Regions from separate parts of the Spirillospora sp. NPDC048823 genome, predicted to be linked through region 1. Evidence: riboswitches for the same ligand, from Rfam matches in the RefSeq annotation. Region 1 holds a riboswitch; the other holds the start of a gene.

Region 1 (15,422 bases):
CTCGGCCGCCGACCGGCGCCTGCGGGCGCTGAAGGACCGCTACCGGATCAGGTACCGTACGCGCCGCGCGCCGGACGTGCGCCTGCCCGCCGCGGGGCCGGTCCGGCTGCGGTACGCCGTCCCCCGCGGGGAGGACGGCCCGTGAGAGAGGTGACCCGGGCGTGATCGCGCTCATCGGGCTGGTGATCGGCGTGGCGCTGGGCCTGCTGCTGCAGCCGGACGTGCCGCTCTGGCTGCTGCCGTACCTGCCGATCGCGATCGTCGCGGCGCTGGACGCCGTGTTCGGCGGCGTCCGCGCCCGCCTGGAGGGCATCTTCGACGAGAAGGTGTTCGTGGTCTCTTTCGTCGGCAACACCGTCGTCGCCGCGCTGATCGTCTTCCTCGGCGACAAGCTCGGCGTCGGCTCCCAGCTGTCCACCGGTGTCGTGGTCGTCCTCGGCATCCGGATCTTCTCCAACGTGGCGGGCATCCGGCGGAGGCTGTTCGGGGCATGACGATGAACGAGAGCGAACGCGGGGACGGCGGGCCCGGGAACGGGCGTCCGGACACCGGCGCGGACGAGCGTCCGGCCGAGCCCGCCGGCCTGCGCGGGCTCGCCGCGCTGTTGAGGCCGCGAGTCAGCCGGGGCCAGCTCGCCGGCGGGGTGCTGTGCCTCCTGCTGGGCTTCGCCGTCGTCGCCCAGGTCGAGTCGACCGGGCGGGACACCACGTTCGCCACCGCGCGGCAGGACGAGCTCGTCGGAATCCTGTCCGATCTGGGCCAGCGGTCCGAGCGGCTGCGAGGCGACCTGCGCGAGCTGGAGGAGACCAGGGCCGAGCTGGAACGGGACGCCGAAGGCGAGACCGCGCTGGAGGAGGCCCGCGAGCGGGCGGCCACCTACGGCCTGCTGGCGGGAACGGTCCCCGCCGAGGGGCCCGGCATCGAGATGGTGGTCGGCGACCCGGGCGGCGGCGTCAAGGCGATCAACCTGCTCGACGCCCTGGAGGAACTCCGGGACGCGGGCGCGGAGGTCGTCCAGGTCAACAACGTGCGCGCCGGGGTCGACACCTACTTCCTGGACGGCCCCGGCGGCATCCTGGCCGACGGGGAGCCCCTCACCGCCCCGTACCGCTTCCTCGCCATCGGCGACCCCCACACGATGACGACCGCCCTGAACATCCCCGGCGGCCTGGTGAAGACGCTCCAGGGAGCGGGGGCGTCCGTCCTGATCAACCCGCGCGCGAAAGTGACCGTCGGCGCGATACGGTCTCCGTAGAGGGAACGGGGGAAGCGGTGAACCGGGCGCCCGGCACAGGCGTCGCGATCGGGCCGTCCGCGCGGCGGCATAGACCTGCGATCATTGACGAATGTAGTTTGGACCGGTCGGCTCACCGTTCCAGTTGACCCCTCGGGTAATACCCGCGTAAGTTGCGGCGACCGTCGCGTGAGCGGCCGGTGAGTTGGACCGTGGTCGGGGGACGGGTCCCCGGCGTGGGTTGGTTTGATGGATGCGCGTGGCGCAGGCGGCTCCCGCTGCGGCGGGACGGCCGCGGGCGGTACGCCGATGGTAGGAGGCCGAGCCGATCGATGCCGAGCGTCTACTGCACGCAGTGCGGTCACGCCAACCCGGACGATGCCCGCTTCTGCTCGAACTGCGGCACTCCGCTGACGCGGAGTTCGCCGTCGCCGCCTCCCCGCGAGTCCCCTGGTGAGTCCACGTCCACGATCTCCATCGGCGGGTTCGAGGCCCTGGACACCGACGCGGGCGCCGAGGAGCCGGCCGGCCCCGACCAGATGGCCATGGAGGCCCTCCCTCCGGGGACGGCGCTGCTCGTGGTCAAGCGGGGCCCCAATGCCGGCAGCCGCTTCCTCCTCGACAAGGACCGCACATCCGCCGGCCGGCACCCCGAGAGCGACATCTTCCTGGACGACGTCACCGTCTCCCGCAGGCATGCCGAGTTCTCCCGCCAGGGCGGTGCGTTCTCCGTCCGCGACGTGGGCAGCCTCAACGGCCTCTACGTCAACCGGCAGCGGATCGACCAGGCCGCGCTGTCGGGCGGCGACGAGGTCCAGATCGGAAAGTTCCGGCTGGTGTTCCTGACCAACCCGGCGCACGGCTGACCGGCGGAGCACGGCGAGCACGACACGAGGTCGCGGCGACGATGGGAGGGGCCTTGAACGCGCAGCCAGCCCGGTCCCTGATGACGATCGGGGACGTCCTCGGGCTGCTCCGGCCCGAATTCCCCGACATCACCATCTCCAAGATCCGGTTCCTGGAGTCCGAGGGCCTGGTCGAGCCGCAGCGCAGCCCGTCCGGCTACCGCAAGTTCGGCGCCGCCGACGTGGAGCGGCTCCGGTTCGTCCTCGCCGCGCAGCGCGACCACTACCTGCCGCTGCGCGTCATCCGGCAGCATCTGGAGGCGTGCGACCGCGGCGAGAGCGTTCCGCCGCTCGGCTCCCGCAAGCCCGGCGACCCCGGTACGCCGCAGCGCCGCCCCCGCACGCTCGTCGCCGCCGACACCACCGCCGACGACCCCGCCGTCCGGCTGACGCGCCGCCAGCTCCTGGACGGCGCCGGCATCGACGAGGCCCTCCTGGCCAGGCTGGAGGAGTACGGGCTCGTCCGCAGGGCCGGCGCGCACTACGAGGGCGACGCGCTCAGCATCGCGCGGGCCGCCGCGGCGCTCGGCGAGTTCGGATTCGAGGTCCGGCACCTGCGGGCGGTCAAGGCCGCCGCCGACCGGCAGGCGGGCCTCATCGAGCAGATGGTCGCGCCGCAGCTGCGGCGCCGCAGCCGGGGCGCCCACGAGCAGGCCGCCGAGATCGCGCGGGAGATCGCCGCCCTGTCGGTCAGGCTCCACGCCGCCCTGGTGTCGGCCGGTCTCCGTGAAAGCCTCGACCGCTGATCATGGGCGCCGCGGAGGATTTTGCCGGACCCGCGGCAACACGAGCTGTCCGGGGCGGGGTGTACGTTGGCTACAGGGTTCGGTCACGAATCGATCCGCTGCACGTGGTGATCGAGATAGCGAGAACCAGCAGGGAGCCGCAGTGAAGCAGATGGAGGTCGTCGGCGTCCGGGTCGAGATGCCCTCCAATCAGCCGATCGTCCTGTTGAAGGAGACGGAGGGCGATCGTTACCTGCCCATCTGGATCGGGGCGGTGGAAGCGACCGCGATCGCCTTCGCCCAGCAGGGGGTTCTGCCCGCCCGCCCCCTCACCCACGACCTGTTCCGCGACGTGCTCGACGCCCTCAGCGTGCAGCTCCGCACCGTCAACATCACGGCGCTGCGCGAAGGCATCTTCTTCGCCGACCTCATCTTCTCCAACGGCGTCGAGGTGAGCGCCCGCCCCTCCGACTCCATCGCCCTGGCCCTGCGCACCGGCGCCACGATCTTCGCCAGCGAGGACGTCCTCGAAGAGGCCGGAGTGGCCATCCCGGACGAGCAGGAGGACGAGGTGGAGAAGTTCCGCGAGTTCCTCGACACCATCTCCCCGGAGGACTTCGGCCGCGCGGGCTGACGGACGCCCGCCGCCGGGTCCGCATGACCGCGACTGCGCGGGGCATAGAGCGAACGTGGGGAATGTCACCCTCGGGTGTATGGTCATGCCCTGCCGCGATTGGTTGTGCATCGCCCCGGACCTGCCGGTTTTTACCGGGCGGCCTCCGGGGTAAGAGTGGTGAGGCGGTGAAGGTGCGCAGTTTGCCCACGTGAAGCCGGTTCATCCGGGCATGCGACGCGCCGACGGTGAACGTTGACCACACCCTGACCGGCACCTACCGTGCTGGTGGAACACCCGTGGTGTAATTCGTCAAACCCCCTTGACGAAGCGGCACGGGCTGATAGAAGCCGGAGGTCCGCGTGGCGGTGAGCAGCGGCGAGGGCAAGGCGACCCCCGACAGGCACATGGCGTCCCGGCAGGCCGGAGAGCAGGGCCTGCTCTTCGAAACCCAGGTCTCGGCGCCGCCGGAGGATGTCGGTTACCGCGGCCCGACCGCGTGCTCGGCGGCGGGGATCACCTACCGGCAGCTCGACTACTGGGCGCGCACGAAACTGGTGGAGCCGAGCGTGCGGCCGGCGCACGGGTCGGGCAGCCAGCGGCTCTACAGCTTCCGCGACATCCTCGTCCTGAAGGTCGTGAAGCGGCTCCTGGACACCGGTGTGTCGCTGCAGCAGATACGCACGGCCGTCACCCACCTGCGGGACCGGGGCGTCCGGGACCTGGCGCAGATCACGCTGATGAGCGACGGCGTCAGCGTGTACGAGTGCACTTCGCCCGACGAGGTCGTCGATCTGCTGCAAGGCGGGCAGGGCGTGTTCGGCATCGCGCTCGGGAGGGTGTGGCAGGAGGTGGAGGGCAGCCTCGCGGAACTACCCGGTGAGCGGGCCGCCGCCGCCGACGACGACCCGTCCGAGCACCCCCACGACGAACTGGCCGGCCGGCGGCGCGCCCGCCGCACCGGCTGACGACCACGGCCTGACGACCACGGCCTGACGACCACGGCCTGACGACCACGGCCTGACGACCACGGGCAGGCGATCAGAGCGACTCCCGGCGCTGCAGGTAGGTGAACGCGCCCCATCCCGGCAGGACCGGCAACCACAGCGTGAGAAGCCGGAAGAGCAGCACCGCCGACGTCGCCGTCTCCGCGGTGAGCCCCGAGATCGTCAGCGCGAGCGTCAGGGCCCCCTCGACGGCGCCGAGGCCACCGGGCGTCGGTGCCGCCGACCCGACCGCGTTGGCGGTGAGGAAGACCACCACGACGGTCGTCAGCGGCAGCGACCCGCCGAAGGCGCGGATCGAGGCGTCCAGGCAGAGCACGAACGCCGCCGTCAGCAGCAGCGTCCCGCCCATTCCCGTGACCAGCTTCTTCGGGGTCTGCAGGACGTCCACCAGCCGGGGCACCACACCGGAGAACATGCTCTTCAGCCGCGACGTGACCTCCCGCCGGACCCGCGGGACGGTCATCGCCAGCCCCGCCAGCAGCCCCAGCGACAGCACCGCGATGACGATCGTGCGGGACGGCGCGAGGTCCTGTGTCGCCTTCGTCGTCGAGCCGGTGAGGAACCCGAACAGGATCAGCAGCAGGATGTGCGTGACCAGCCCCATCAGCTGCGACGCGCCGACGCTCGCCACCGCCAGGCCGGGCCGCAGCCCCGAGCGCTGCAGGTAGCGGGTGTTGACCGCGACGCCGCCCACGGCCGCCGGCGCCACCAGCTTCACGAACGACGCGGCGACCTGGACCAGCACCGTCCGCCCCAGCGGCAGCCGCTCCGGCACGAACCCCATCAGCATGAGCGCCGCGGCCACGTAGGTGAGGGCCGCCCCGCCCAGCGCGGCCAGGGCCCAGTGCCAGCTCGCCGCGGACGCCATGGTCCCCACGTCCATGCTCGCGACCTGCGGGATGACGATGTAGGCCGCGATCGACAGCGCCACGATGCTGAAGATCGTCCGGGGCCGGAACCGTTCCAGCCTGGCCGGTGCGACCTCCGTCTCCGGCTTCAACCGGACGATCTGCTCCCGGATGCGGGTCAGCACCTCCCGGTCGTGGCGCAGCGCCGTCCGGGTCGTCCGCGACAGCGCCACCCTCTGCAGCAGCGGCACCGCGGCGGCCAGAGGCTCCTCGCCCAGCACCGACGCGGCGGTGCGGACCGCCCGCTCCGGCCCCGCCCGCAGCGCGAGCGTCGTCAGCAGCTGCGCCAGGTCGAGCCGCAGCGCCAGGTCGCCCGACGCGGTCTCCCCGGCCCGCAGGTCGGTGATGTAGGCGCGGCCGTCGCCGCCGACCACGATGGCCTCGTCCTGCAGCCGCCGGTGCGCGAGCCGGCCCGCCTGCAGCGAACGGAACTGCCGCCACACGTCCGTCAGCAGCGCGTCGGTGATCTCCTCGCCGGGGACGTCGGCGAGCCGCCGCCCCGGCACGTGCTCGAACGCCAGCAGCGCCGCCTCCGTGCCGACCTCCGACGTGCCGACCAGACGGGGGGTCCGGGCGCCCGCGGCGTCCACCGCGTACGCCATCAGCGACTCCTGCTCCAGGGACCTGCGCAGCGACCGCAGCGCCCGCCCCGTCGTCGTGGACCGCAGCCGCAGCAGCCGCCAGACGCGATACAGCACCCCCGCCGTCTGCTGGTCGCGGTCCAAGACGCGGAGTTCGAGGTCCCATTCGCCGCGGCCGCCGTGGCGGACCGGGAGACGCGCACCGCCGCCGTCCCCCTCCTCGTCCCCGTCCCCGTCCCCGTCCTCGGGACGGGGGGCGAGGACGACGCCGTACCGGCGGGTCTCCTCGGCGCCGCCGGCGGGGTCGTCCAGGCGCGCGGCCCGCTCCGGGCGCAGCCCGAGCCGTTCGAGCGCCGCGACGACCGCCGTGCCCGCGGGACGCGGGTTCGGCGTGCCGACGACGTACAGGGTGCCGTGGCCGATGGCGCGTCCGAGGAAGTAGGTGGCCGCCAGCGCGGACACCGAGGCGTAGTTGGCGGTGAGGCCGGTCAGCGCCGCCAGCCCGATCATCGTCCACGTCGCGGCCTGCCACCGGGCGCGCCCGGCCATTCCGACCGCGCTGACGAAAGCGATCACGGGGGCGATGTCGGTGTGGATGGGGGCCGTCTCCGTGCCGCCCCAGATCAGCGAGTCCAAGACGCCGCCGGGCGCCGCCCGCACCACGAGGTCGTCCAGCCCGACCGTGATCCCGAATGCGATCATGGCGGCCAGCAGCGCGATCGCGACACGCGTCCCGTCCTTGTGGAACAGCCGCTCGATGCCGAACGCGATCGGCGCGGCCAGCACGCCGAAGCTGGAGATCAGCGTGGCCAGGGACAGCAGCAGCCAGGGCGCGTGCGCGGTGCCCTCCTGGATGTCGGCGTGCAGGCCGTGCGTCGTCCCCTTCGCGAACGACACCAGCAGCATCACCGCCGCCAGGCCGGTCACCGACGCGGCGAACCTGATGGCGTCCGACGGGCGGCGGATCCGGTCGGGCTGGGCGGGCTCGTCGACGGGCACACCTGAGGCCGCGCCCTGCCTGGGACGCACCGTTCCGTCGCGGGTCTGCGTCACGCCGTACCGCCGCCCTGACCATCCGTCATCGCGATCAGCGTCCCAGAACCGGCGGCGCGCCGTCGAGCGGCCGGCGGCCGTCCGGCCGTCGTGTGTGCACCGGCAGCCCCATCTCGCGTCCCGAGGCCCCGAGGCCCGTTACCTCCCAGGTCAGACCTCCATATCCTACTCATTGGTAAGGCGGGATGCCGCCGGTCGCTCGCGCCGGGCCGGGGAGGGCCGATCCCGGGCCGCGGCTTTGGGTAGGGTTTGTCGAGGACATGCCGTCGACCCTGTGCGGGAGAGACCCCACGCCGCCAGCGTGGGGCGCCGAAGGGGCAACCTCCCCGGAACCTCTCAGGCAAAAGGACCGCTGGGCGAGGCACCTCTGGAAAGCAGGCGTCGGTCCCCGCACGCGGGGAAGGGCGTCTCACCGAAGGGGAAACCCCGCCGCGCGGGTGAAGCTCTCAGGTGCCGATGACAGAGGGGGAGACCGGCCGCCGGCCCCGCGCCGGCGGCGGATCTGAGCATCGCAGCAGCCAGGAGGCTCTCCATGACCGCCCAGTTCTTCGCCCCCGTGGCCTCGCCGCAGCACCCCCGTTCCACGTTCGCCGACCGGCATGTCGGCCCCTCCGCCGCCGACCAGGCCCGGATGCTCGCCGTGATCGGCTACTCCGGCATCGAGGCCCTCATCGACGACGCGGTGCCCGCCGCGATCCGCACGTCCAGGCCGCTGGACCTGCCGCCCGCGCTGAGCGAGCCCGCCGCGCTGGAACGGCTGCGCGAGCTCGCCGCCCGCAACACCGTCCTGACGTCCATGATCGGCCTCGGCTACCACGGCACGGTCACCCCGGCCGTCATCCTGCGCAACGTCATGGAGAACCCCGGCTGGTACACCGCCTACACCCCCTACCAGCCGGAGATATCCCAGGGGCGCCTTGAGGCCCTGCTGAACTTCCAGACCGTGGTCGCCGACCTGACGGGCCTGCCGGTCGCGAACGCGTCCATGCTGGACGAGGGAACCGCCGCCGCAGAGGCGATGGCCCTCGCCCACCGCGTCTCCAGGCGCAAGGACCCAGGGACGTTCCTGGTCGACGCCGACGCCCTCCCGCAGACGATCGACGTCGTGCGGACGCGGGCCGTCCCGCTCGGCATCGAGGTGGTCACCGCCGACCTGGCCGGCGGGCTTCCCGAGGGGGACTTCTTCGGCGTGCTGCTGCAGTACCCGGGCGCGTCCGGCGCCGTCCGCGACCTGGAGCCGGTCATCGGCCAGGCGCACGACCGCGGCGCCAGGGTCGTCGTCGCCGCCGACCTGCTCGCGCTGACGCTGCTGCGCCCGCCGGGCGAGTCCGGCGCCGACATCGCCGTGGGCTCGACGCAGCGGTTCGGCGTCCCGTACGGCTTCGGCGGCCCGCACGCCGGCTACATGGCGGTCGGCGAGGGGATCCAGCGGCAGCTCCCCGGACGGCTCGTCGGCGTGTCCGTCGACGCCGGCGGCGCCCCCGCGCACCGGCTGGCGCTGCAGACCCGCGAGCAGCACATCCGGCGCGAGAAGGCCACCAGCAACATCTGCACCGCGCAGGTCCTCCTCGCCGTCATGGCGAGCATGTACGCCGTCTACCACGGGCCGGAGGGACTCGCCGCGATCGCCCAGCGGACGCACCGCCGCGCCGCGGAGATCGCCGCGGGGCTGCGCGGCGGCGGCGTGGAGATCGTCCACGACGCGTTCTTCGACACCGTCCTCGCCCGCGTCCCCGGCCGCGCCGCGGAGGTCGTCGCCGCGGCCCGCGAGCGCGGGATCAACCTGCGTCCCGCCGGCGCCGACCACGTCGGGATCGCCTGCGACGAGACGACGCTGCCCCGGCACGTCACCGCCGTCCTGGAGGCGTTCGGCGTCCCGGCCGCCGGCGCCGCCGAGGCGGCCGAGGCGCTCCCGGACGGGCTGCGCCGCGAGAGCCCCTACCTGACCCACCCGGTCTTCCACGCGCACCGCTCCGAGACCGCGATGCTGCGCTACCTGCGCAGACTCCAGGACAAGGACATCGCCCTCGACCGCTCCATGATCCCGCTCGGTTCCTGCACGATGAAGCTGAACGCCACCGCCGAGATGGAGCCGATCACCTGGCCGGAGTTCGCGGACATCCACCCGTTCGCCCCCGTCGACCAGGCCGCCGGCTACGTCGAGCTGATCGGCGAACTGGAGCGCGCGCTCGCCGAGATCACCGGGTACGCCGAAGTCTCCGTCCAGCCGAACGCCGGCTCGCAGGGCGAGCTGGCCGGCCTGCTCGCCATCCGCGGCTACCACGCATCCCGCGGCGAGCGGCACCGGGACGTGTGCCTGATCCCGTCGTCCGCGCACGGCACCAACGCCGCCAGCGCCGTCATGGCCGGGATGCGCGTCGTCGTCGTCAAGTGCGACGAAGGCGGCAACGTCGCCCTCGACGACCTGCACGCCAAGATCGGCCGGCACGGCGACCGGCTCGCCGCGATCATGGTGACCTACCCGTCCACGCACGGCGTCTTCGAGGAGACGATCACCGACGTGTGCGCGGCCGTGCACGAGGCCGGCGGCCAGGTCTACGTGGACGGCGCCAACCTCAACGCGCTCGTCGGCCTGGCCCGTCCCGGCGAGTTCGGGTCGGACGTCTCGCACCTCAACCTGCACAAGACGTTCTGCATCCCGCACGGCGGCGGCGGCCCCGGCGTCGGGCCGATCGGCGTCCGCGAGCACCTGGCCCCGTTCCTGCCGAACCACCCGCTCCGCGCCGAGGCGGGCCCCGAGACGGGCGTCGGCCCGATCTCCGCGGCGCCGTGGGGCTCGGCGGGCATCCTGCCGATCTCCTGGGCGTACATCGCGATGATGGGCCCGGACGGCCTGCGCGCCGCCACCGAGGGTGCGATCGTCGGCGCCAACTACCTCGCCGCCCGCCTCGCGCCGCACTACCCGATCCTGTACACCGGCCGCAACGGCCTCGTCGCCCACGAGTGCATCGCCGACCTCCGGAAGATCACGAAGGAGACCGGGATCACCGCCGAGGACGTCGCCAAGCGCCTCATCGACTACGGCTTCCACGCCCCGACCCTGTCGTTCCCCGTCGCCGGAACCCTGATGATCGAGCCGACCGAGTCCGAGGACCTCGCCGAGCTCGACCGGTTCTGCGACGCCATGATCGAGATCCGCCGCGAGATCCAGCGGGTCGCCGACGGCGGCTACGACCGCGAGGACAACCCCCTCAAGAACGCCCCGCACACCGCCGCCTGCCTCATCTCCGACGACTGGAAGCACGCCTACACCCGCCAGGAGGCCGCCTACCCCGTCCCCGCCCTGCGCGACGACAAGTACTGGCCGCCCGTCCGCCGCATCGACCAGGCGTACGGCGACCGCAACCTCGTCTGCTCCTGCCCGCCCCCGGACGCCTTCGAGGACTGAGCCCGGAAGCGGGGGCACAATTCGTGATCTTGGTGAGGTTCAGGGTGTCGCCGCGAGACGTGGAAGGGCCGGATCGCTAGGCTTTTCCGGCGACCCCGACCCCCAGAGGGCAGATCGATGAGCGAGTCACCGGAGCGTGTGTCCGACGACCCGGCGCAGTTGTGCGAGGAGGCGCGGAACCTCGCCGAGAACGGTGCGGCGGAGAGGGCGGCGCCGCTGTTCGAGAGGGTGCTCGCGCTCGGTGAGACGCCCTGGCGGGCGCAGGCCGCGCTGGGGCTGGCCGTCGTCCTCGACGACTCCGGTGACGTGGAGGGGGCGCGGGAGGCGGACCGCGCCGCGATCGCCACCGGGGATCCCGAGTACGGGCCGCGCGCCGCCTACCATCTGGCCCTCACGCACGAGCGGGCCGGTGAGCACGGCCGGGCGGCGCCCGCCTGGCGGGTCGTGGTCGACTTCGGCAACGCCGCCTACCTTCCGCCCGCCCACCTGGCGCTCGCCCGGATCGCCGACGACGCCGGCGAGTTCGACGAGGCCCGCGAGCACTGGGAGGCGGTGATCGGGACCGGTGACGCCGAGTACGGGCCGCCCGCCGCGCACGACCTGGCCCAGCGGCTGCTGGAACGCGGCGATCCCGCGCGGGCCCAGCGGATCCTCGCCGCCGGGCTCAGGCTGATCGACCGGGCCACCGCCCCGTACGCCTACGCGCGGCTCGCCGTGGCGCTCGGCATCTCCTACCTCGATCAGGCGATCGGCGCGTTCGGCGCGGCGCTGGGGGAGGAGCCGCCCGACCTGGAGGTGGGGCCGCTGGCCACCGAGCTGCTGGCGCGGACGCTGCCGCTGCGGGGACGCGCCGCCGAGGCGGGCGAGGTGTGGCGGCGGGGCCTGGCCGACCCGGGCACCGCGGGGCAGGTCCGGGCGCGGCTGCGCCGCGACTTCGGCGACGGCGAGGAGGACGGCGAACCCGCCGACCTGTGGTGGGAGCCGGTCCTGGAGCAGGCGGCGTCGGACGGGACGCTCCCCGCGCTCACCGGTGAGGCCTTCGGCGCCCTCGACCACATGTACGCGCTGCTCGGCGTCCGGTACGCCGACGGCCCGGCCGAGCGGCGGCCGGGCGAGACGCACGAGGTGCTCGGAAAGGCGGTGCGGGTCCCGAGCGACTACGCGTGGGGTCCGCTGCTGCACGAGAGCTTCGCCGAGCGGCTCCGCCTCGCGACGGGCACGCCCGTCCCCGGCTGGCCCGACGCCTGAACCCGTCAGTCCGCGATGGCGCGTTCGGCGACCACCTTGGTGATGCGGGCGCGGACGAGGTACTCGGTGGGGACGGCGTTGCGGGCCCCGAACTCCTCGGCGCGTTCCGCGCCCATGTAGCGGCGGCCGATGACGGTGGCCCAGCGGCGCATCTCGCCGAGGTCCTCGACGAGGGACGCCTCGGCCTGGAGCAGCACGTAGGAGAACGGCGGCGTCTGGTCGTCCACGCAGATCGAGACGCGCGGGTCGCGGGCCAGGCTACGGCCCTTGACGGTGTCGCGGCCGGTGTTGAACAGCACGTCGTCGCCGTCGAGGACGAACCAGACCGGCGTGACGTGCGGTGTTCCGTCCTTGCGGGTGACGCCCGCCTTGCCGGTGCGGGTGCCCTCGGAGACGAAGTCGCGCCACTCTTCGTCGGTCATCTTCTCCATGGGGACAGTCTGCCGCAGTGATCGTCCCGCGGGCGGCTACGGTGAGCCGCATGGAGATCGTGACGGTGCACGGGCCGGCGGAGGTGACGCTGGACGAGGCGGCCGATCCGCCGTTCCTGCTGGTGCTGACGCACGGGTCGAACGGGGGAGTGGACGCGCCCGACCTGCTGGCCGTCCGGGAGACCGCGCTCGGCCTGGGAGGCGCCGTCGCGCGGGTGACGCAGCCGTTCCGGCTCGCCGGGCGCCGCGCACCGGGCCCCGCGGCGAAGCAGGACGAGGCGTGGCTGGAGATCGTCGGCGTGGTCCGGGACGGGTTCGGGGACGTCCCTCTGATCCAGGGCGGGCGGAGCAACGGCGCCCGGGTGGTGTGCCGGACGGCGGCGCCCGCCGGTGCGGCGGGCGTCGTGGCGCTGGCCTTCCCGCTCCGCCCGCCGCGCAACCCGGAGAAGACCCGGGTGGAGGAGCTGCGTTCGGCGGGGGTGGAGGTCCTCGTCGTCAACGGCGACCGTGACCCGTTCGGTGTTCCGGACGCGGCGGACGCGGCGCATGTCGCGGTGCTGGCGGGGGAGCGGCACGATCTGAACCGGGACCCCGCCGCGGCCGGGAGGGCGGCGGAGCCGTGGTTGCGGAGATGGGCGGCCCGTCCGGTGCGGACGGGCGGCCGGGAGTAGTGGCGGATCTGCTCCGGGCCCCGTGCGGGCCCGGAGACTCCGGGCAGGTGGCCGTGCCCCCGAGGATGATCATCCGTTCGAACTAGTCCCCCGTGGAGACCCCGTTCAAGCGGCGGACGGAGCCTGCAGGTCCGTCGGCCGGTGCGGTGCGATGATTCCCCCGTCGGGCAGCAGCTCACCGGTGTCCTCGAAGAGCACGACGCCGTTGCACAGCAGGCTCCACCCCTGCTCGGGGTGCGAGATCAGCGTCCGGGCGGCGTCGCGGTCGGGTGCAGTGTGTGCGGGACAGGGCGGCTGGTGCGGGCACATCGTGGTGCCTCCGGTCTCAACTACTGGTCGGTCGTGGTGCTTTCTCTAATTGACGCACCCCAGTGTGGAACGGTTCGCCATGACCGGCTATAGCCCGTTGGGACGGTTGTCGTTTGGTACCGGGGTACCGGAGCGCTGTGACCCGTCTCACCCCGGGGTGCCAGGCACAGCGTCCCTCCCGCACGTGACGGATGAAGAACGACACGCCGTCGGGGAGCGGAAACCCCTACGATGTTCGGCGGGAACGGCTTTGCGAGGCGTGGGGGGAGTGAGGCCGGTGCGGGTCGCGCTGTCCGTCGCCTGCTTCGACGACGCGCTGTTCCCCGGCACCGCGAAGGCCGTGACCGTCCTGCTGGAACGGCTGGGGCACGAGGTCGTGTACCCGCCGGGGCAGACGTGCTGCGGCCAGATCCACTGGACGTCCGGCTACCACCGCGAGGCCGCCGGCCTCGCCCGCGCGTACACGGCCGCGTTCGAGGGCACCGAGGTCGTGGTCGCCGCGTCCGCGTCCTGCGCGGCCACCGTCCGCGACGCCTACCCGCGGATCGCGCGGGCGTCCCGCGACCCGGGCCTGGCCCGCGCCGCCGAGGCCCTCACCGTCTGCGAGCTGACGGAGTTCCTCGTCGACGTCCTCGGCGTCACCGACGTCGGCGCCTACTTCCCGCACCGGGTCACCTACCACCCGTCCTGCCAGTCCGCCCGCACGCTCGGCGTGGGCGACCGGCCGCTGCGGCTGCTGCGCGCCGTCAAGGGCCTCGACCTGGTGGAACTGCCCGCGGCGGCGGAGTGCTGCGGGTTCGGGGGCGCCTTCGCGATGAAGAACGCGGACGTGTCGGTCGCGATGGTCGCCGACAAGGTCGGGCACATCCGCGGCACGGGCGCCGACGTGGTGTGCGCGGTCGACAACTCCTGCCTGGCCCACATCGGCGGCGCGCTGTCGCGGCTGCGCGGCGGCGTCCGCACCATGCACCTGGCCGAGATCCTCGCCGAGACGGGGCCGGCGTGACGGGCCCCGTCCCGCGGACGCCCCCGTCCTCCGCCGGGACGGGCGGGCCGGTTCCGCCGCCGGCGCCGAAGTTCGCCGCCGCGGCGCGGTCCGCGCTGGCCGACACCCGGCTGCGCCGCAACCTGCGCGGCGCGACCGCGGCCGTCAGGGAGCGGGAGGCCGCCGCGGCCGAGGAGCCCGCCGACTGGGAGGAACTGCGCGAGGCCGGGCGTGCCGTCCGGGACGGGACGCTCCTCGACCTCGACCTCCACCTGGCGGAGCTGGAGCGGGCGGTGACCGAGGCGGGCGGCGTCGTCCACTGGGCGGTGGACGCGGCCGAGGCGCGCCGGATCGTCACCGGCCTGGTGCGGGCGGCCGGCGCGGAGGAGGTCGTGAAGGCCTCCTCCGCGACCACGCGGGAGATCGGCCTGAACGACGCGCTGGCCCGCATGGGCGTCGCGGCCCGCGAGACCGCCTTCGCCGACATGGTCGTCCAGCTCGGCGGGGACCGGCCTTCGCACCTGCTGTCGCCGGCGATCCACCGCGACCGTGCGGAGATCAGGGAGCTGTTCCGGCGGGAGGTGCCCGCCGCCGGGCCCGGCCCGTCCGACGACCCCGCGGCGCTGGCCGCCGCCGCCCGCGCCCACCTCCGCGACGGGTTCCTGCGCGCCCGCGTCGGGGTCACCGGCGCGAACTTCCTGGTGGCGGAGACGGGGACGGCCGTGGTGCTGGAGTCCGAGGGCAACGCGCGGATGTGCCTCACGCTTCCCGAGACGCTGATCTCCGTCGCCGGGATCGACAAGGTCGTCCCGACCTGGGCGGACATGGAGGTGTTCCTCCAGCTTCTGCCGCGTTCGTCATCGGGTGACCGGATGACCCCGTACGTTTCGACGTGGACGGGGGTGACGCCGGGCGACGGGCCGCGCGAGTTCCACCTCGTGCTGCTCGACAACGGCCGCACCAAGGCCCTCGCCGACGAGGTCGGACGCGCGGCGCTGCGCTGCATCCGCTGCTCGGCCTGCATGAACGTCTGCCCCGTCTACGAGCGGACGGGCGGTCAGGCGTACGGGCCGGTCTACCCGGGGCCGATCGGCGCGATCCTCACCCCGCAGATGCGCGGTGTGGAGCGCGCCGCCGATGCGTCGCTGCCGTACGCGTCCACGCTCTGCGGCGCCTGCGCCGACGTGTGCCCGGTGAAGATCGACATTCCGGACGTGCTGGTCCATCTGCGAGGGAAGGTGGTCGAGTCGCGCCGCAGGCGTCCCGTCCCGACGCCCGAGCTGGTGCTGATGCGCGGCCTCGCGTGGACGATGGGCGACCCGCGCCGCCACGAGACGGCGGTG
Region 2 (15,422 bases), on a different contig from region 1:
GGGAGGGCCTCCTTCTCCTGGACCGGTCGGGACGCGTCGTCCTCTGCAACGACGCCGCCCGGGACCTCCTCGATCTGAACCCCCCGAAAGTGCCCTCGGCGGAACTGCGGGGACGGCTCGTCACGGAGCTGGGCCTGCCGGACGAGCTGGTCGCCACGCTCGTCTCACCGGAGCCGCGCTCCGACGAGATCCACGTCGCCGACACCCGCGTCCTCGTCGTGAACACCTCACCCGTCCGGTCGCGGGACCGGGCGATGGGCAACGTCGTCACCCTGCGCGACCACACCGAGCTGCAAGGGCTGACCGGTGAGCTCGACACCGTGCGCGGGTTCGCCGAGTCGCTGCGGTCGCAGGCGCACGAGGCCGCGAACCGCCTGCACACGGTGGTGTCGCTGGTGGAGCTGGGCCGCCCCGAGCAGGCCGTCGAGTTCGCCACCGCCGAGCTGAGGACCGCGCAGCGGCTCACCGACCGGGTCGTCGGCTCGGTGACGGAACCGGTGCTGGCGGCCCTGCTGCTCGGCAAGTCCGCGGAGGCGGGAGAACGCGGCGTCGACCTGGTCGTCACCGAGGACACCGTGATCGAGGGCGTGGCCGAGCCCCGCGACCTCGTCACCATCCTCGGCAACCTCATCGACAACGCGGTGGACGCCGCACTCGCGGGCGCGGACGTCCGCCCGCCCCGGGTGGTCGTCAGGGCCCGCAAGGACGACGGCGCACTCGTCCTGCAGGTGTCCGACAGCGGGCCCGGGGTGGACCCGGACGCCGTGCCCGAGATGTTCAGGCGCGGCTGGACGACCAAGACGTCCGGCGGGACCGTCGGCCACGGCCTCGGTCTCGCGCTGGTCGGGCAGGCCGTCCGGCGCCACGGCGGCGACGTCCACGTGGGGCACGACGCCGGCGCCGTCTTCACCGTCCGGCTGCCCCTGGACCCGTCATGATCAGAGTGCTCGTCGTCGAGGACGACCCGGTCGCCGCCGAGGCGCACCGCTCCTACGTCGAACGCGTCGCCGGTTTCGCCGTCTCCGGCGTCGTCCACTCCGGGGCGGACGCGCTGCGGTTCTGCGAGCGCACCGGCGTCGACGTCGTCCTGCTGGACTTCTATCTGCCCGACACCCACGGCCTCAAGGTGTGCCGCGCGCTCCGCGCCGGCGGCTGCGACGTGGACGTCATCGCCGTCACCTCCGCCCGCGACCTGGCCGTGATCCGGTCGGCGGTGTCGGTCGGCGTCGTCCAGTACCTGCTCAAGCCGTTCACGTTCGCGTCCCTGCGCGACAAGCTCGACCGGTACGCACGGTTCAGGGAGCGGGCGGTCGGCGCCGGCGAGGTCAGCGGCCAGGCCGACGTGGACGGCATGCTCGCCACCCTCCGCACCCCCGACCACCGTTCGCTGCCCAAGGGCATGAGCGGCGAGACGCTGCAGGCCGTCACCGAGGTGCTGACCGGCGCCGCCGACGGGCTGTCCGCCGCGGCGGCGGCCGACCTCACCGGCGTCTCCCGCGTCACCGCCCGCCGCTACCTGGAGTACCTCGCGGAGAACGGCCTGGCGTACCGCCGCCCCCACTACGGTCAGGTCGGCCGCCCGGAATTGCGCTTCTACCCCGGGTAGACGGGGTACGCATGGGGCGAGGGTGAAACGACTTCGGGGGAGTTGTCGTGAACGACAAGGCAGACAGCGCCGACGACAAGGCGACCGGGGGCACCGAGCGGGAGCGCGAGAAGCGCCCGCCCCGCACCGAGGGCGAGGGGCAGAAGAGGAAGCCCGGCGACGCCGCCCGCAAGATGCGTGAGATGTTCAAGGGGCAGGGGCTGCCACGCGACGTGCGCAACACGCCCCGTGAAGGCGGCGCCCGCTCCGCGCCGGTCGAGTGAACCGGCATTGACCCGCTGTCTGCGCCTGGTGCCCGGAGAACGGGCGTCAACCGTCATCTGATGCTTGACGACACTTTGTGGTCCATTGAGGGCTATTCGAGGTTTATGGGGTTAATGTCCGAGGTGAACGTAACGTCGAGGACATGAAGGAGGCACGCTTGTCCGACCTCGAAGTCTCGGGCGGCTCCACCACGGGGTCCTTCGACGTTTGGAGGGAACAGGCGCACCACAGTATGGGCCCCTCCCGCTGAGCGGCCCGATCGCCCGGGGGTCACGACGGTATACGCCGTGACCCCCGGGTTCTGTCTTTCCGGCCCCGGCCCCGGTCCCGGTTCGCGGGTGTGAGGCAGGGCACGGGGAAGTGGGTTGTGTTTTCCAACTTACTGATCGCATACTTCGAGAGCGAGTTGGAAAACACAACGGAGGTGGGATCATGCGGGACGCGGTAATCGTGGAGGCGGTGCGCACGCCGGTCGGCAAGGGCAAGCCCAACGGGATGCTGCACGACGACTACCCGGCCGACCTGCTGGCACGGACCCTGAAGTCGCTCGTCGAACGTGCGGGCATCGACCCGGCGCAGGTCGACGACGTCGTCGGCGGCGTCGTCACCCAGGTCGGCGACCAGGCGCTCAACATCACCCGCACGGCCGTCCTGGCCGCCGGGTTCCCCGAAAGCGTCCCCGCCATGACCGTCGACCGGCAATGCGGCTCGTCCCAGCAGGCCCTGCACATCGCGGCGCAGGGCGTGCAGAGCGGCGCGTACGACATCGCGATCGCGTGCGGCGTCGAGTCGATGTCGCGGGTCCCGATGGGGTCGAGCGTGCTGCCCGGCAGCAACCCGTACGGGGCGATGCTCGGCGAGCGGTACCCGGACGGCCTCGTCGGCCAGGGCATCAGCGCCGAACTCATCGCCGCCCGCTGGGACCTGTCCCGCGAGGAACTCGACGCCTTCGCCGGCGAGTCGCACCGGCGCGCCGCCGAGGCATGGAAGAACGGCGAGTTCGACCGCGAGGTCGCCTGGACGGGGCAGCGGGACGAGACCGTCCGCCCCGGAACGTCCCCCGAGATCCTCGCCGGGCTCAAGCCCGCCTACTACGACGAGCGCATGGCCGAGCGGTTCCCCGAGATCGGCTGGAAGATCACCGCGGGCAACGCGTCCCCGATCAACGACGGCGCCGCCGCCGTCCTGGTCATGGGCGCCGACATCGCCGAGCGCCTCGGCCTGCGGCCCCGCGCCCGCTTCCACGCCTTCGCCGTGACCGGTGACGACCCGCTGCTGATGCTCACCGCGATCATCCCGGCGACCGAGAAGGTCCTCGACCGGGCCGGCCTCGCACTCACCGACATCGACCTGTTCGAGGTGAACGAGGCGTTCTCACCCGTCGTCCTCGCCTGGCAGCGCGAAACCGGCGCCGACCTCGCGCGCGTCAACGTCCGCGGCGGCGCGATCGCCATCGGCCACCCTCTCGGCGCCAGCGGAACCCGCATCATGACGACCCTGCTGCACGCCCTCGAAGACCGCGGCGGGCGGTACGGGCTGCAGACCATGTGCGAGGCCGGCGGCCTCGCCAACGCCACCGTCATCGAGAGGCTCTGACGGATGAGCCGGCCAGGTCCCGCGGATAGGCTTCCCGGTATGCCGAAGGACGCCCATCCACGCGAGTGTTCGGTCGCCGACACCCTGGACCTGGTCGGCGAACGCTGGAGCCTGCTCGTCATCCGCGAGCTCAGCTACGCGGTGCGGCGCTTCGACCAGATCGTCCGCAACACCGGCGCGTCCCGCGACATCCTCGCGTCCCGGCTCCGCAAACTGGAGGCGAACGGCATCATCCGCCGCGAGCGCTACAGCGACCACCCGGCCCGCTACGAATACCACCTGACGCCCGCGGGCGTGGAACTGTGCGACGTCCTGCTCGTCCTGATGAGGTGGGGCGACCGTCACCTGCACGCGGACGACCCGCCCGTCCGCTGGCAGCACTCCTGCGGGCACCCGGTCAGCCCCATGGTCATCTGCCGCCACTGCGGCAACGAGGCCCGCCAGGGCGCCCACTCGCCCACCGGCCGCGGCGCCCTGACCCCATGAGGAACTCCAGGACGTCGGCGCGGTGTCCGGGGAGCGTCAGCCGGGGCCGCCGCCGATGCTGATCTCATTGCCGTCCGCGTCCCGGTAGGTCACCTTGGTCACGCCGCCGTCGTACGTCTCGCGCGTCGCGGGTTCGAGGTCCCCTCACAAACTCATCGCTGCGTGTCCTGTACGGGGGCGTGCCATTCGTCTTAGACATGAGGGTGGACAGCCCAGTCATGAAGGAGGTGGAGGCACCGTGCCGGACGAGGACAAGAAGCGGGCAGCGTACCGAGCCCTGGTGGGTCGCGTGCTGAACGGGGAGGGCCGGGCGTCGGCGGAGCAGCGGGCGCGCGCCTTCGGCAACGACGGCCTCCCTCCGCCGTTGGACGCGCTGATCGGCAAGGTCGCCGGCAGCCCGGCGCAGGTCACCGAGGCGGACCTGGCCGCGGCGAAGGCGTCGGGCTGCACCGAGGACCAGCTTTTCGAGCTGGTGATATGCGCCGCGGTCGGCCAGTCCGCCCGGCAGTACGAAGCCGGACTGGCGGCCCTGGCCGAAGCGACCGCTCAGGGGAGTCCGGATCATGCGACTTGACATCCTCGACCATGGTTACGGCCGCGGTACCAAAGTGCTGTTCGCGCTCATCAGGCTGTTCTCCAGGCATCCGGTACCGGACGCCGCCAGGCTGGTCTTCTACCGGCCCGATTTCTACGGTGCCCGCGCCAAGGAGTTCACCCACGAGGCGATGCGCGGGCCGTCCGCCTGGTCGGTGGGCGACCGGGAGCTGATGGCGGCCTACGTGTCCGAAGTGAACGGGACCGCGTTCTGCGTCGGCGCGCACACCGCGACGGCAAGCCAGGCGTACCAGGACGGGCCGCGGGTCGCGGCGGTGCTGGCCGACCTCGAAACCGCGCCCGTCGAAGAGCCGCTGCGGGCCACGCTGCGGATGCTCGGCAAGCTGACCCGGGAGGGAAAGGCCGGCGCCGAGGACATGCGGGAAGTGCTGGCCGCCGGTGCCTCACCCCGGCAGATCCAGGACGCGCTGGCGGTCTGCGCCGCCTTCAACATCACCGACCGGCTCGCCGACGCCTTCGGCTTCGAACCGCTCACCCCCGAGGGCTACGAGGCAGGAGCCAGATACCTGCTCAAACGCGGCTACCGGTAGCCGGACCGCGTACGTTCACCCGGACCGGCCGTACGTCCCCGCGTCAGCCTCCCCGCGTCAGCCTCCCGGTGTCAGCATTCGATGACGTTCACGGCGAGGCCGCCCCGGGAGGTCTCCTTGTACTTGTCGAGCATGTCGCGGCCGGTGTCGCGCATCGTCTTGATGGCCTTGTCGAGGGAGACGAAGTGGCGGCCGTCGCCGCGGAGGGAGATGCGGGCGGCGCTGATGGCCTTGATGGCGCCGACGGCGTTGCGTTCGATGCAGGGGACCTGGACGAGGCCGCCGACCGGGTCGCAGGTGAGGCCGAGGTTGTGCTCGATGCCGATCTCGGCGGCGTTCTCGACCTGCTCGGGGGTGCCGCCGAGGACCTCGGTGAGGCCGGCGGCGGCCATGGAGCAGGCGGAGCCGACCTCGCCCTGGCAGCCGACCTCGGCGCCGGAGATGGAGGCGTTCTGCTTGAACAGGACGCCGATCGCGCCGGCGGTCAGCAGGAACCGGACGATGCCGTCGTCGTCGCAGCCGGGGACGAAGCGGTCGTAGTAATGCAGGACGGCCGGGATGATGCCGGCGGCGCCGTTGGTGGGGGCGGTGACGATGCGGCCACCGGCGGCGTTCTCCTCGTTGACGGCCAGGGCGAAAAGGGTGACCCAGTCCATCGCGTGGAGGGGGTCGGACGCCTTTTCGGTGGACAGCTGGCGGTGCAGCTGGGGTGCGCGGCGGCGTACCTTCAGGCCGCCGGGCAGGAGGCCCTCGCTGGTGCAGCCCCGGGTCACGCAGGCGCACATGACGTGCCACAGGTTCAGGAGGTCGTCGTGGATCTGCCGTGCCGTCCGGCCGAACGCCTTTTCGTTCTCCAGCATGAGGGCGGAGATCGACAGGCCCGTCTCCCGGCAGCGTTCGAGGAGTTCGGCGGCCGTGTCGAAGGGGTGGGGCAGGGCGGTGTCGTCGGGTTTGATGCGGTCGGCACCGGTGGCGTTCTCGTCCACGACGAAGCCGCCGCCGACGGAGTAGTAGACCCTTGTGCGCAGTTCGTCGCCCGAGGCGTCGAGGGCTGTGAAGCGCATGCCGTTGGGGTGGCCGGGGAGCGATTTCCTGCGTTCGAAGACGAGGTGTTCGTTGACCACGAAGGGGATTTCGTGGTCGTCGAAGAGGCGCAGGGTTCCGCGTTCGCGGATTCTCTCCAGGCGGGCGTCTATGCCGTCGACGTCGACCCGTTCGGGTTTGTCGCCTTCGAGGCCGAGGATGACGGCCTTGTCGCTGCCGTGGCCCTTTCCGGTGAGGCCGAGGGAACCGTAAAGCACCACCTGGACGGAGGCTGTCTTCTCCAGGAGGCCGTCACGGTGCAGGGCTTGGGCGAAGCGGTGTGCGGCGGCCATCGGGCCGCCGGTGTGGGAGGACGAGGGGCCGATCCCGATTTTGAACAGGTCGAAAACGCTGATGGCCATTGCTACTCCGTTGTAGCTCGCGCCCCCTCCCGGAATGGAAGGGGGCGCGGTGCCGTCACAGGTCCGGGTACAGGGGATGCTCGTCGGCGAGGGCCTTCACGCGGGCCGACAGGGCGTCGCGGTCGAAGGCCGGCTGGAGGGCCAGCGCGATGATGTCGGCGACCTCGGCGAAGTCGGCGGTGGTGAAGCCGCGGGTGGCGAGGGCGGGTGTGCCGATCCGCAGGCCCGACGTCACCATCGGCGGACGCGGGTCGTTCGGGACGGCGTTGCGGTTGACGGTGATGCCGATGCCGTGCAGGCGGTCCTCGGCGTCGCGGCCGGTGAGGTCGGAGTCCACGAGGTCGACAAGGACGAGGTGGACGTCCGTGCCGCCGGTCAGGACCCTCACGCCGGCCTTGGCGGAGTCCTCGGCGAGAAGACGTTCGGCGAGGAGCCTGGCTCCCTCGACGGTGAGGGACTGGCGGGCGCGGAACTCGTCCGAGGCGGCGATCTTGAGGGCGACGGCCTTGGCGGCGATCACATGCTCCAGCGGGCCGCCCTGCATGCCGGGGAACACCGCGGAGTTGATCTTCTTGCCGTACTCCTCGCGGGCGAGGATCAGGCCGCCGCGGGGGCCGCCGAGCGTCTTGTGCGTGGTGGTCGTGACGATGTCCGCGTACGGGACGGGCGACGGGTGCAGGCCCGCGGCGACGAGGCCGGCGAAGTGCGCCATGTCGACCATGAGCAGGGCACCGGACGAGTCGGCGATCTCCCGGAACGCCGGGAAGTCGAGCTGCCGCGGATACGCCGACCAGCCCGCCACGATCATCTTGGGACGGTGCTCGGCCGCGAGGGACGCCACCTCGTCCATGTCGACCAGGCCGTCCTCCGCGCGGACGTGGTACGGCACCACGTTCAGCGTCTTGCCGGAGTAGTTCAGCCGCATCCCGTGGGTGAGGTGCCCGCCGTGCGCGAGGTCGAGCCCGAGGATCGTGTCGCCGTGCTGCAGCATCGCGAAGTACACGGCCGTGTTGGCCTGCGCGCCGCTGTGCGGCTGGACGTTCGCGTGCTCGGCGCCGAACAGCGACTTGGCGCGGTCGATGGCGAGCTGCTCGGTGACGTCGACGTGCTCGCAGCCGCCGTAGTAGCGCCGGCCGGGGTAGCCCTCGGCGTACTTGTTGGTGAGGACTGAGCCCTGCGCCTCCAGGACCGACACCGGCGCGAAGTTCTCCGAGGCGATCATTTCGAGGGTGGACTGCTGCCGACGGAGCTCGGCGGCGACGGCCGCGGCGACCTCCGGGTCGGCCGCGGCGAGCGAATCGTTCAGGCTCAAGATCAGCTCTCCTCGATCAGCTTGTCGTAGGCGACGGAGTCGAGCAGGTCGCCCGGCTCGTCGGAGATGCGGACCTTGAAGATCCAGCCCTCGCCGTACGGGTCGTCGTTGATGACCTTGGGCTCGTCCACCACCGCGCTGTTGATCGCGGTGATCTCGCCGCTGACGGGGGAGTAGATGTCGCTGACGGACTTGGTCGACTCGATCTCGCCGCAGGGCTCGCCCGCCTCGACGGCGTCGCCCTCGGACGGCTGCAGTTCGAGGTAGACGATCTCCCCGAGGGCGTCGGCGGCGTGCGCGGTGATGCCGATGGTGACGATGCCGTCCTCGCCACCGAGGCCGGACACCCACTCGTGCTCTTCGCTGTAGCGGAGCTGCTCCGGAACGCTCACGATCACTTCTTTCTGGTCATGGTGGGGTGTCACTGTGGGGGTGACCCCCGCACCCTCACACCTTCTCTTCTAGGAACGCTTGTAGAACGGGAGGGCGACCACGTCCACCGGCTCGTGCCGGCCGCGGACGTCCACCGCGAGGTCCGTCTCCTCGGCGCCGCTGTCGAGGTACGCCAAGGCGATCGGCGTGCCCAGTGTGGGCGACGGGGCGCCGCTCGTCACGACCCCGCACGGCGTGCCGCCCGACGTGACGACCTGATACCCCTTTCGCGGCGCGCGACGCCCGCGCGCGACCAGTCCCACGAGCCTACGGCCGGGCGGGGTCTGCGCCAGCGCCGCCAAGGCGGTCTTTCCAACGAAGTCGCCCGGCTTGTCCAGCTTCACGATCCGGCCGAGGCCCGCCTCGAACGGCGTCGTCTCGGCCGTCAGCTCGTTGCCGTACAGCGGCATGCCCGCTTCGAGACGGAGCGTGTCGCGCGCGGACAGCCCGGCGGGGACGACGCCGTCCACCCCGGCGAGCGCCTTCCACAGCGCGACGGCGTCGGACGCGTCGACGAACAGCTCGAAGCCGTCCTCGCCCGTGTACCCGGTGCGCGCGATGAGGGCGTCGACGCCCGCGACCCGCCCGGCGACGACCGCGTAGTACTTGAGGTCGGCGACGGCGGCGTCGGTGAACCCTTCGAGAATTTCCTGGGAACGGGGACCCTGCAGGGCGATCAGCCCGTAGGTGCCGGAACGGTCCTCGACGGCCGCCTCGAAGGCCGCTGCCCGTTCGGTCAGCGCCTCCCGGACGACGCCCGTGTTGGCGGCGTTCGCGACGACCATCCAGGTGGCGTCGGCGAGCCGGTAGACGATCACGTCGTCCAGGACGCCGCCGTCCTGCCCGCAGACCACCGTGTAGCGGGCCTTGCCCACCGGCATCGACGCGAGACTGCCGACCAGCGCGAAGTCGAGCGCCGCGCCCGCGCCCGGCCCGGAGACGAAGATCTCCCCCATGTGCGACAGGTCGAACAGCCCCGCGCCGGTGCGGACGGCCTGGTGCTCGGCGGTCTCGCTCGCGTAGCGCAGCGGCATCAGGTAGCCGGCGAAATCGACGAGGTTCGCGCCGAGGTCCTGGTGGACGTCGTGCAGCGGCGTCTTCTTCGCGGTCGGGTCGGCGGACATCGGTTCGGCTCCTTCGTCGCGGGCGCGTATGGTCCATCGTCCCACTCGCGCACCGGTCGGCTCGGTGCCTCCCCCTCTGTCATCGGCGCCTGAGAGATTCACCCGCCACCGGGGCGGGCTTTCACCTTCGGCGGGGGACCCGGGCCCCCGCTTTCCAGAGGTCGCCGTACCCGTGCGGTCCATGGTGCCTGAGAGGTTCCGGGGAGGATTTGCTCCTTCGGCGTCCCTCACCGGCTGCAAGGGACTCTCCCGCACGGGATCATCGGCTGCGCCAGTATTGCATTCCTCTGCGTGCGTCCGATACCGCCGGATTCAGCGCGGCTGGGCGGGCGGGGACGACGACAGGGCCTTCATGCACGCGCGCAGGGCTGTCATGCGCTTCTTGATCTCCTTCTCGGCCGGTGTGGCGGTCGGGTTCGGGCTGGGCAGCTCAACGCCCTGCTTGCGCATGCAGTCGTTGAACGCCTTGGCCGCCTTCGACTGCCCGGGCGGGGTGGGCAGGACCGTCGTCCCCTTGCCGGACGACGAGGACGAAGGGCCGGGTGACTCGGCGGCCCCGCCGCCGTCGCCGGAGCCGCCGCATCCGGCCAGGGCGAGCATCAACGCCAGGGCCGCTACATGACCGCGTTTCAAGGCAGTACCTCCATGGACCGGGGTGGGGCCGCCATGATGCGCAGGTGGCGTGGCGCGCGAATACTCTCGTGCGTGCCAATGGCGTGGGGGCCGCTTAGCAACTCGGTTCCAATTCGGGGCCGTGAGGGCGTCCGGCCGCCTTGCGCGCTGGTTCAACCAAACCGGGAGCCGTGCCGTACTCTGAGTTGGGTTGCTGGAGACCACCCCCCGGTGAGCGGGGTGCACGACCGGAGGGGCTAGCCGCATGGCATACCTGGCTGGAGCGTTGATTCTGTTCTTCGGCCTCCTGGTGTCCATCGCGCTGCACGAGCTCGGGCACTTCTCGTTCGCCAAGCTGTTCAAGGTGCGGACCACCCAGTTCATGGTCGGGTTCGGTCCGACGATGTGGTCGTGGCGCCGCGGCGAGACCGAGTACGGGATCAAATGGATTCCGCTCGGCGGCTACATCCGGATGATCGGGATGCTGCCACCGCGCAAAGGAGACGCACCCGGGAAGATCCGGCAGGCCAGCACCGGCCCGTTCCAGGGGCTCATCGAGTCCGCGCGCGGGGTGGCGCTGGAGGAGGTTCGGCCGGGAGACGAGACCCGCGTCTTCTACGGCAAGAAGTGGTGGCAGAAGCTGCTGATCATGTCCGGCGGGCCCGCGATGAACCTGCTGCTGGCGGTGGTGTTCTTCGCGATCCTGCTGATGGGCATCGGCACGAACCAGCCGCAGCCGGTGATCCGGGAGGTCGCCGAATGCATGGTGCCGGCGAGCCAGTCCGAGCTCACCGAGTGCCCGGCGAACGCCGCGCCGACCCCGGCGAAGCAGGTCGGGCTGCAGGCCGGTGACCAGATCGTCGTGTTCGGCGGCCAGAAGATCGACGACTACCGGCAGCTGCAGGAGCTGATCCGCGGGGCGGGCGGGCAGACCGTGCCGATGACCGTCGAGCGCGACGGGCGGGACGTGAAGCTGAACGTCCCGATCACCCGCAACCGGATGTACCACCTGGAGGACCCGGACAAGATCGTCGAGGTCGGGTTCCTCGGCATCACGCCGACCAGCGCCGTCGAGCGGCAGGGCCCCGGCGCGGTCGCGAGCACGATGGGCGACCTCACCGCCCGCACCGCGGGCGCGCTGGTGCGGATGCCGGAGAAGATGGTCGGCATCTGGGAGGCGGCGTTCGGCGGGGAGGAACGCGACCCGAACGGCCCGATCGGGGTCGTCGGCGTCAGCCGGATCGGCGGGGACGTCGCCGCGTCCGACACCCTGACCGGGACCGAGAAGGTCTCCTACTTCGTGATGCTGCTCGGGTCGCTGAACCTCGCGGTCGGGATGTTCAACCTCGTCCCGCTGCTGCCGCTGGACGGAGGGCACATCGCAGGCGCCCTCCTGGAGGCGATCAAGAAGGCGTTCGCCAAGGTCTTCCGGAGGCCCGACCCCGGCTATGTGGACGTGGCCAAGGCGTTGCCGGTGACCTACGTGATGGCGGCCGTGCTGATCATCATGGGCGGGCTGCTCATCTACGCCGACCTCGTCAACCCCGTCCGTTTCACAGGGTAGCGGGCAGCTCACCGGTCTTCAGGAAACCGTTCAGCGCGGCGAGGTAGGGCCCTATGTCCAGGCCCTGCTCGGCCAGCCACGCGTCCGACCCGTAGGTGCCGGTGTAGCGTTCGGCACCGTCGCAGATCAGCGTGACGACGCTGCCGCGTTCCCCGGCCGCCCGCATCTGCGCGACCAGCACCGCCGCGCCCCACATGTTGGTGCCGGTCGAGCCGCCGACGTCGCGGCCGCTGACCTCGCTCGTCCAGCGCATCGCCGCGACGGACGCCGCGTCCGGTACCCGGATCATCCGGTCGATCACCGCGGGCATGAAGGACGGCTCGACGCGGGGACGGCCGATACCCTCGATCCGCGAGCCCGCCGCCGTCCGCTCCGGGTCCGCGTCGGCGAACGAGCCGAAGAACGCCGACCCCTCCGGGTCGACGACCGCGAGCCGCGTCTGGAACCGCCGGTACCGCGCGTACCGGCCGATCGTCGCGGACGTCCCGCCGGTGCCCGCGCCCACCACCACCCAGGACGGTTCGGGGAACCGCTCCAGCCGCATCTGCTCGAAGATCGACTCGGCGATGTTGTTGTTGCCGCGCCAGTCCGTGGCCCGCTCGGCGTAGGTGAACTGATCCATGAAGTGCCCGCCGCACTCGGCCGCCAGCCGCCGCGACTCGTCGTAGATCGACGACGGGTCGTCCACCAGATGGCAGCGGCCGCCGTGGAACTCGATGAGCTGGATCTTCTCCGGGCTGGTGGACGCGGGCATCACCGCGACGAACGGCAGCCCGAGCAGCCGCGCGAAGTACGCCTCCGACACCGCCGTCGATCCGCTGGATGCCTCGATGATCGTCGTGTCGGCGCGGATCCAGCCGTTCGCCAGCCCGTACAGGAACAGCGACCGCGCGAGCCGGTGTTTCAGGGAACCGGTGGGATGGACGGACTCGTCCTTCAGATACAGGTCGATGCCCCACTCCGGCGGCAGCGGGAACACGTGCAGGTGCGTGTCGGCGCTGCGGTTGGCGTCGGCGTCGACGAGCCGGACGGCCTCGGAGATCCATGCCCGGTACCCGGGGTCGCAGCGGTCCTCGATGCGGGTCACGGCGGTTTCTCCTCGGATCGTCGCTGATCGGCCGCGTCCCACGATATCCGTGCATGTCACCGGGCATGATGGAGGCTACGGGGGGCAGATGATCGGGATGTTCGACGCGCGGATCGTGGAGACCGGGCGGCTTCCGCTGTTCGGCTTCTTCGTCGCGTTCATGATCACTTTTGTGCTGACGCGGGTGAACGTCCGGCTGATCCGCTCGAACGTGCGGTGGTTCCGGAACGTGACCGCCGGTGACGTGCACATCCACCATGTCGTGTTCGGCGTCGTGCTGATGCTGGCGGGCGGCGTGGCGAGCCTGGCCGTCCCCGACGCGTTCGTCGGCCTCGACCTGGCGGCGGCCGTCGTGTTCGGGATGGGCTCCGCCCTCGTCCTGGACGAGTTCGCGCTGATCCTGCACCTCAGCGACGTCTACTGGACGGAGAAGGGCCGCGCTTCGGTCGACGCCGTCTTCGTCGCCATCGCCGTGACGGGGCTGCTGCTGCTCGGCGTCCACCCGCTCGGCTACGAGAGCCTCGGGCTGGACTCCGGCGCCGGCGCCGGCTCCATGTCGCCCTTCTACGCCGCGTTCCTCGTCGTCAACCTCGCCTTCGCCGTGCTGACGCTGCTGAAGGGCAAGATCTGGACCGGGCTCATCGGCCTGTTCGTCCCCGCGCTGCTGGTCATCGGCGCGATCCGGGTGGCGCGGCCCGGGTCGCCCTGGTCGCGCTGGCGGTACGACCGGGAGTCGCGCAGGTACCAGCGGGCCGTCCGGCGGGAGAAGTCGATCCGCCGGCCGCTCATCCGGGGCAAGATCTGGGTGCAGGAGTTCATCGCGGGACGGCACGACCTCATCCCGCCCGAGCTGCTGCAGCGCCGCAACGAGGCGGCCGAGCGCGCCCGCCGCCGGCGGCTCGCCCGCGTGCAGCGCAGGGCCGCGGCCCGAGCGGAGCGCAAGGCCGCGTCCCCCTTCCGGCGCAAGACCGGGACCTGGGCCGAACGCCGCGCCGAGGCCCGCGCGCGGCGCCGTGCCCAGACCCGTGCGCGGCGCGGCGCCGTCACCCGCGGCGGGAACGCGTCCCGGATGAGGACACGCGCCGCGTCCAGACGCCGCGACCGCCCGCCCGCCCCGGAACGCGACGCTCGCCAGTCCCCGGAGGAGGAGGAACCGCCGACCGGCGGGCGCCCCCGAGCCGGGACATCCGGCTGACCCGCCCCGGCCCGGGGCCGGGGGCTAGTCCGGGGGCCAGTCCATGACGGGGGTGACGGCGCGGACGGTTTCGATGGTGTCGGCCTCGGCGGCGGACTTGTCGGGCCGGTAGCGCAGGACGCGGGCGAAGCGGAGCGCGATGCCGCCCGGGTAGCGGGGGCTGTGCTGGACACCGTCGAACGCGATCTCGACGACCAGCTCGGGCCGGACGTGCACCGTCCAGTCGTCCTCGCGCACGGCGAGTTCGCGGAGCCGCTTCGTCTGCCAGGCCAGCATCTCGTCGGTGAGGCCCTTGAACGTCTTGCCGAGCATGACGAACCCGCCGGTCTCGGGGTCGCGGGCACCGAGATGCAGGTTGGACAGCAGCCCCTGCCGGCGGCCGTGCCCCCATTCGACGGCGAGGACGACGAGGTCGAGGGTGTGCCGCGGCTTCACCTTGATCCAGCCGGCGCCGCGCCGCCCGGCCGTGTAGGGGGAGTCGAGGGACTTGACGACCACGCCCTCGTGGCCGCGCGCGACCGCCTCGTCGAAGACGTCCTTGGCCCGCGCGGGGTCGGCGGTGACGATCCGGGGCATCCGCAGCTCCTCGGGGACGACCCGGGCCAGCGCCTCGTACCGCACCGCGCCCGCCGCATCGAGCAGATCGCCCCCGCCCTCTTCGGAGCGACCGCCCTCCGCGGAGCGACCGCCGCCCGGCGCGCCTTCGGCCTCGTCGTTCGTCGCAGGGGGACGACCGTCCGTGCCTTCCGGGGCGGCCTCGGGTTCGTCCAGGTACAGGACGTCGAACAGGTACACCGACAGCGGTACGGGTTCGGTGTTCTTGGCGGTCCGCGTGGCGGTGCGGGCGGCGGTGACCTGGAACGGGTGGGGACGCCGGTCCGGCCGGAGCGCGATCAGCTCGCCGTCGAACACGGCCGCCCGGACGGGCAGCTCCCGCATGGCCGCCACCACCTCGGGCAGCCGGGAGGTGATCTCGTCCAGCGTCCGGGTGAACACCCGCACCTCGCCGCCGGACACGTGCACCTGCGCGCGGATCCCGTCGAGCTTCCACTCGACGGCCGCCTCGTCGCCGAGCTTGCCGAACGCGTCGTCGATGGACGGGGCGGACGCCGCGAGCATCGGCTTGATCGGCCGCCCGACCTCCAGCGCGAACCCGCGCAGCCCGCCGACGCCGTCCGCGAAGGCGGCCGTGGCGACCGGCCCCAGCGACCCGCGCAGCATGAACGCCCGCCGCACCTCCGCGGACGGGACCTCGGCCGCCGCCGCGATGGCCTCGGCCATCACCCCGTCCAGCGCGCCCTGCCGCAGCTCGCCCGCCAGCAGCCTGATCAGGAAGTCCTGCTCGGTGCGGGTGGCGCGGCCGAACAGCGCCGCCAGCAGTTCGCGCCGCCGGGCGACCGAGCCCGGCCCGGAGACCGCGCCGATCTCGGTGAACGCGGCGTCCACCTCCGGGACGGTCAGGGACGGCTCCGCGGCGGGCGGCGGGATCTCCCGCAGGGACGCGTACCCGACCCCGATCTGGCGTTGCGGCAGCTCACCGGACAGGTAGGCGAC

The links. A riboswitch is a leader RNA that binds a small molecule or an ion and turns the genes downstream of it on or off. The one in region 1 is predicted to bind glycine.
Region 2: another riboswitch for glycine. It lies ahead of gcvT (glycine cleavage system aminomethyltransferase GcvT); the one in region 1 lies ahead of gcvP (aminomethyl-transferring glycine dehydrogenase).

The regions. Positions count from the first base shown of each region.
Region 1 is NZ_JBICUT010000008.1:38,301-53,722, reverse strand. Features, by position in the region: gene ACGFK0_RS19800 (DUF881 domain-containing protein) at 1-145, shown strand, start outside; gene ACGFK0_RS19795 (small basic family protein) at 162-494, shown strand; gene ACGFK0_RS19790 (DUF881 domain-containing protein) at 491-1,255, shown strand; gene ACGFK0_RS19785 (FHA domain-containing protein) at 1,567-2,100, shown strand; gene ACGFK0_RS19780 (MerR family transcriptional regulator) at 2,154-2,885, shown strand; gene ACGFK0_RS19775 (bifunctional nuclease family protein) at 3,028-3,498, shown strand; gene ACGFK0_RS19770 (MerR family transcriptional regulator) at 3,840-4,445, shown strand; gene ACGFK0_RS19765 (YbhN family protein) at 4,519-7,026, opposite strand; glycine riboswitch at 7,294-7,388, shown strand; glycine riboswitch at 7,389-7,496, shown strand; gene gcvP (aminomethyl-transferring glycine dehydrogenase) at 7,559-10,435, shown strand; gene ACGFK0_RS19755 (tetratricopeptide repeat protein) at 10,553-11,683, shown strand; gene ACGFK0_RS19750 (PPOX class F420-dependent oxidoreductase) at 11,689-12,114, opposite strand; gene ACGFK0_RS19745 (alpha/beta family hydrolase) at 12,165-12,785, shown strand; gene ACGFK0_RS19740 (DUF5999 family protein) at 12,891-13,094, opposite strand; gene ACGFK0_RS19735 ((Fe-S)-binding protein) at 13,372-14,100, shown strand; gene ACGFK0_RS19730 (lactate utilization protein B) at 14,196-15,422, shown strand, end outside.
Region 2 is NZ_JBICUT010000011.1:109,796-125,217, forward strand. Features, by position in the region: gene ACGFK0_RS24555 (ATP-binding protein) at 1-938, shown strand, start outside; gene ACGFK0_RS24560 (response regulator) at 935-1,606, shown strand; gene ACGFK0_RS24565 (hypothetical protein) at 1,654-1,869, shown strand; gene ACGFK0_RS24570 (thiolase family protein) at 2,303-3,466, shown strand; gene ACGFK0_RS24575 (winged helix-turn-helix transcriptional regulator) at 3,506-3,952, shown strand; gene ACGFK0_RS24580 (hypothetical protein) at 4,191-4,526, shown strand; gene ACGFK0_RS24585 (carboxymuconolactone decarboxylase family protein) at 4,516-5,097, shown strand; gene ACGFK0_RS24590 (L-serine ammonia-lyase) at 5,169-6,542, opposite strand; gene glyA (serine hydroxymethyltransferase) at 6,598-7,854, opposite strand; gene gcvH (glycine cleavage system protein GcvH) at 7,857-8,246, opposite strand; gene gcvT (glycine cleavage system aminomethyltransferase GcvT) at 8,316-9,410, opposite strand; glycine riboswitch at 9,576-9,672, opposite strand; gene ACGFK0_RS24610 (hypothetical protein) at 9,723-10,043, opposite strand; gene ACGFK0_RS24615 (M50 family metallopeptidase) at 10,288-11,586, shown strand; gene ACGFK0_RS24620 (PLP-dependent cysteine synthase family protein) at 11,576-12,673, opposite strand; gene ACGFK0_RS24625 (hypothetical protein) at 12,762-13,868, shown strand; gene ACGFK0_RS24630 (ATP-dependent DNA ligase) at 13,893-15,422, opposite strand, start outside.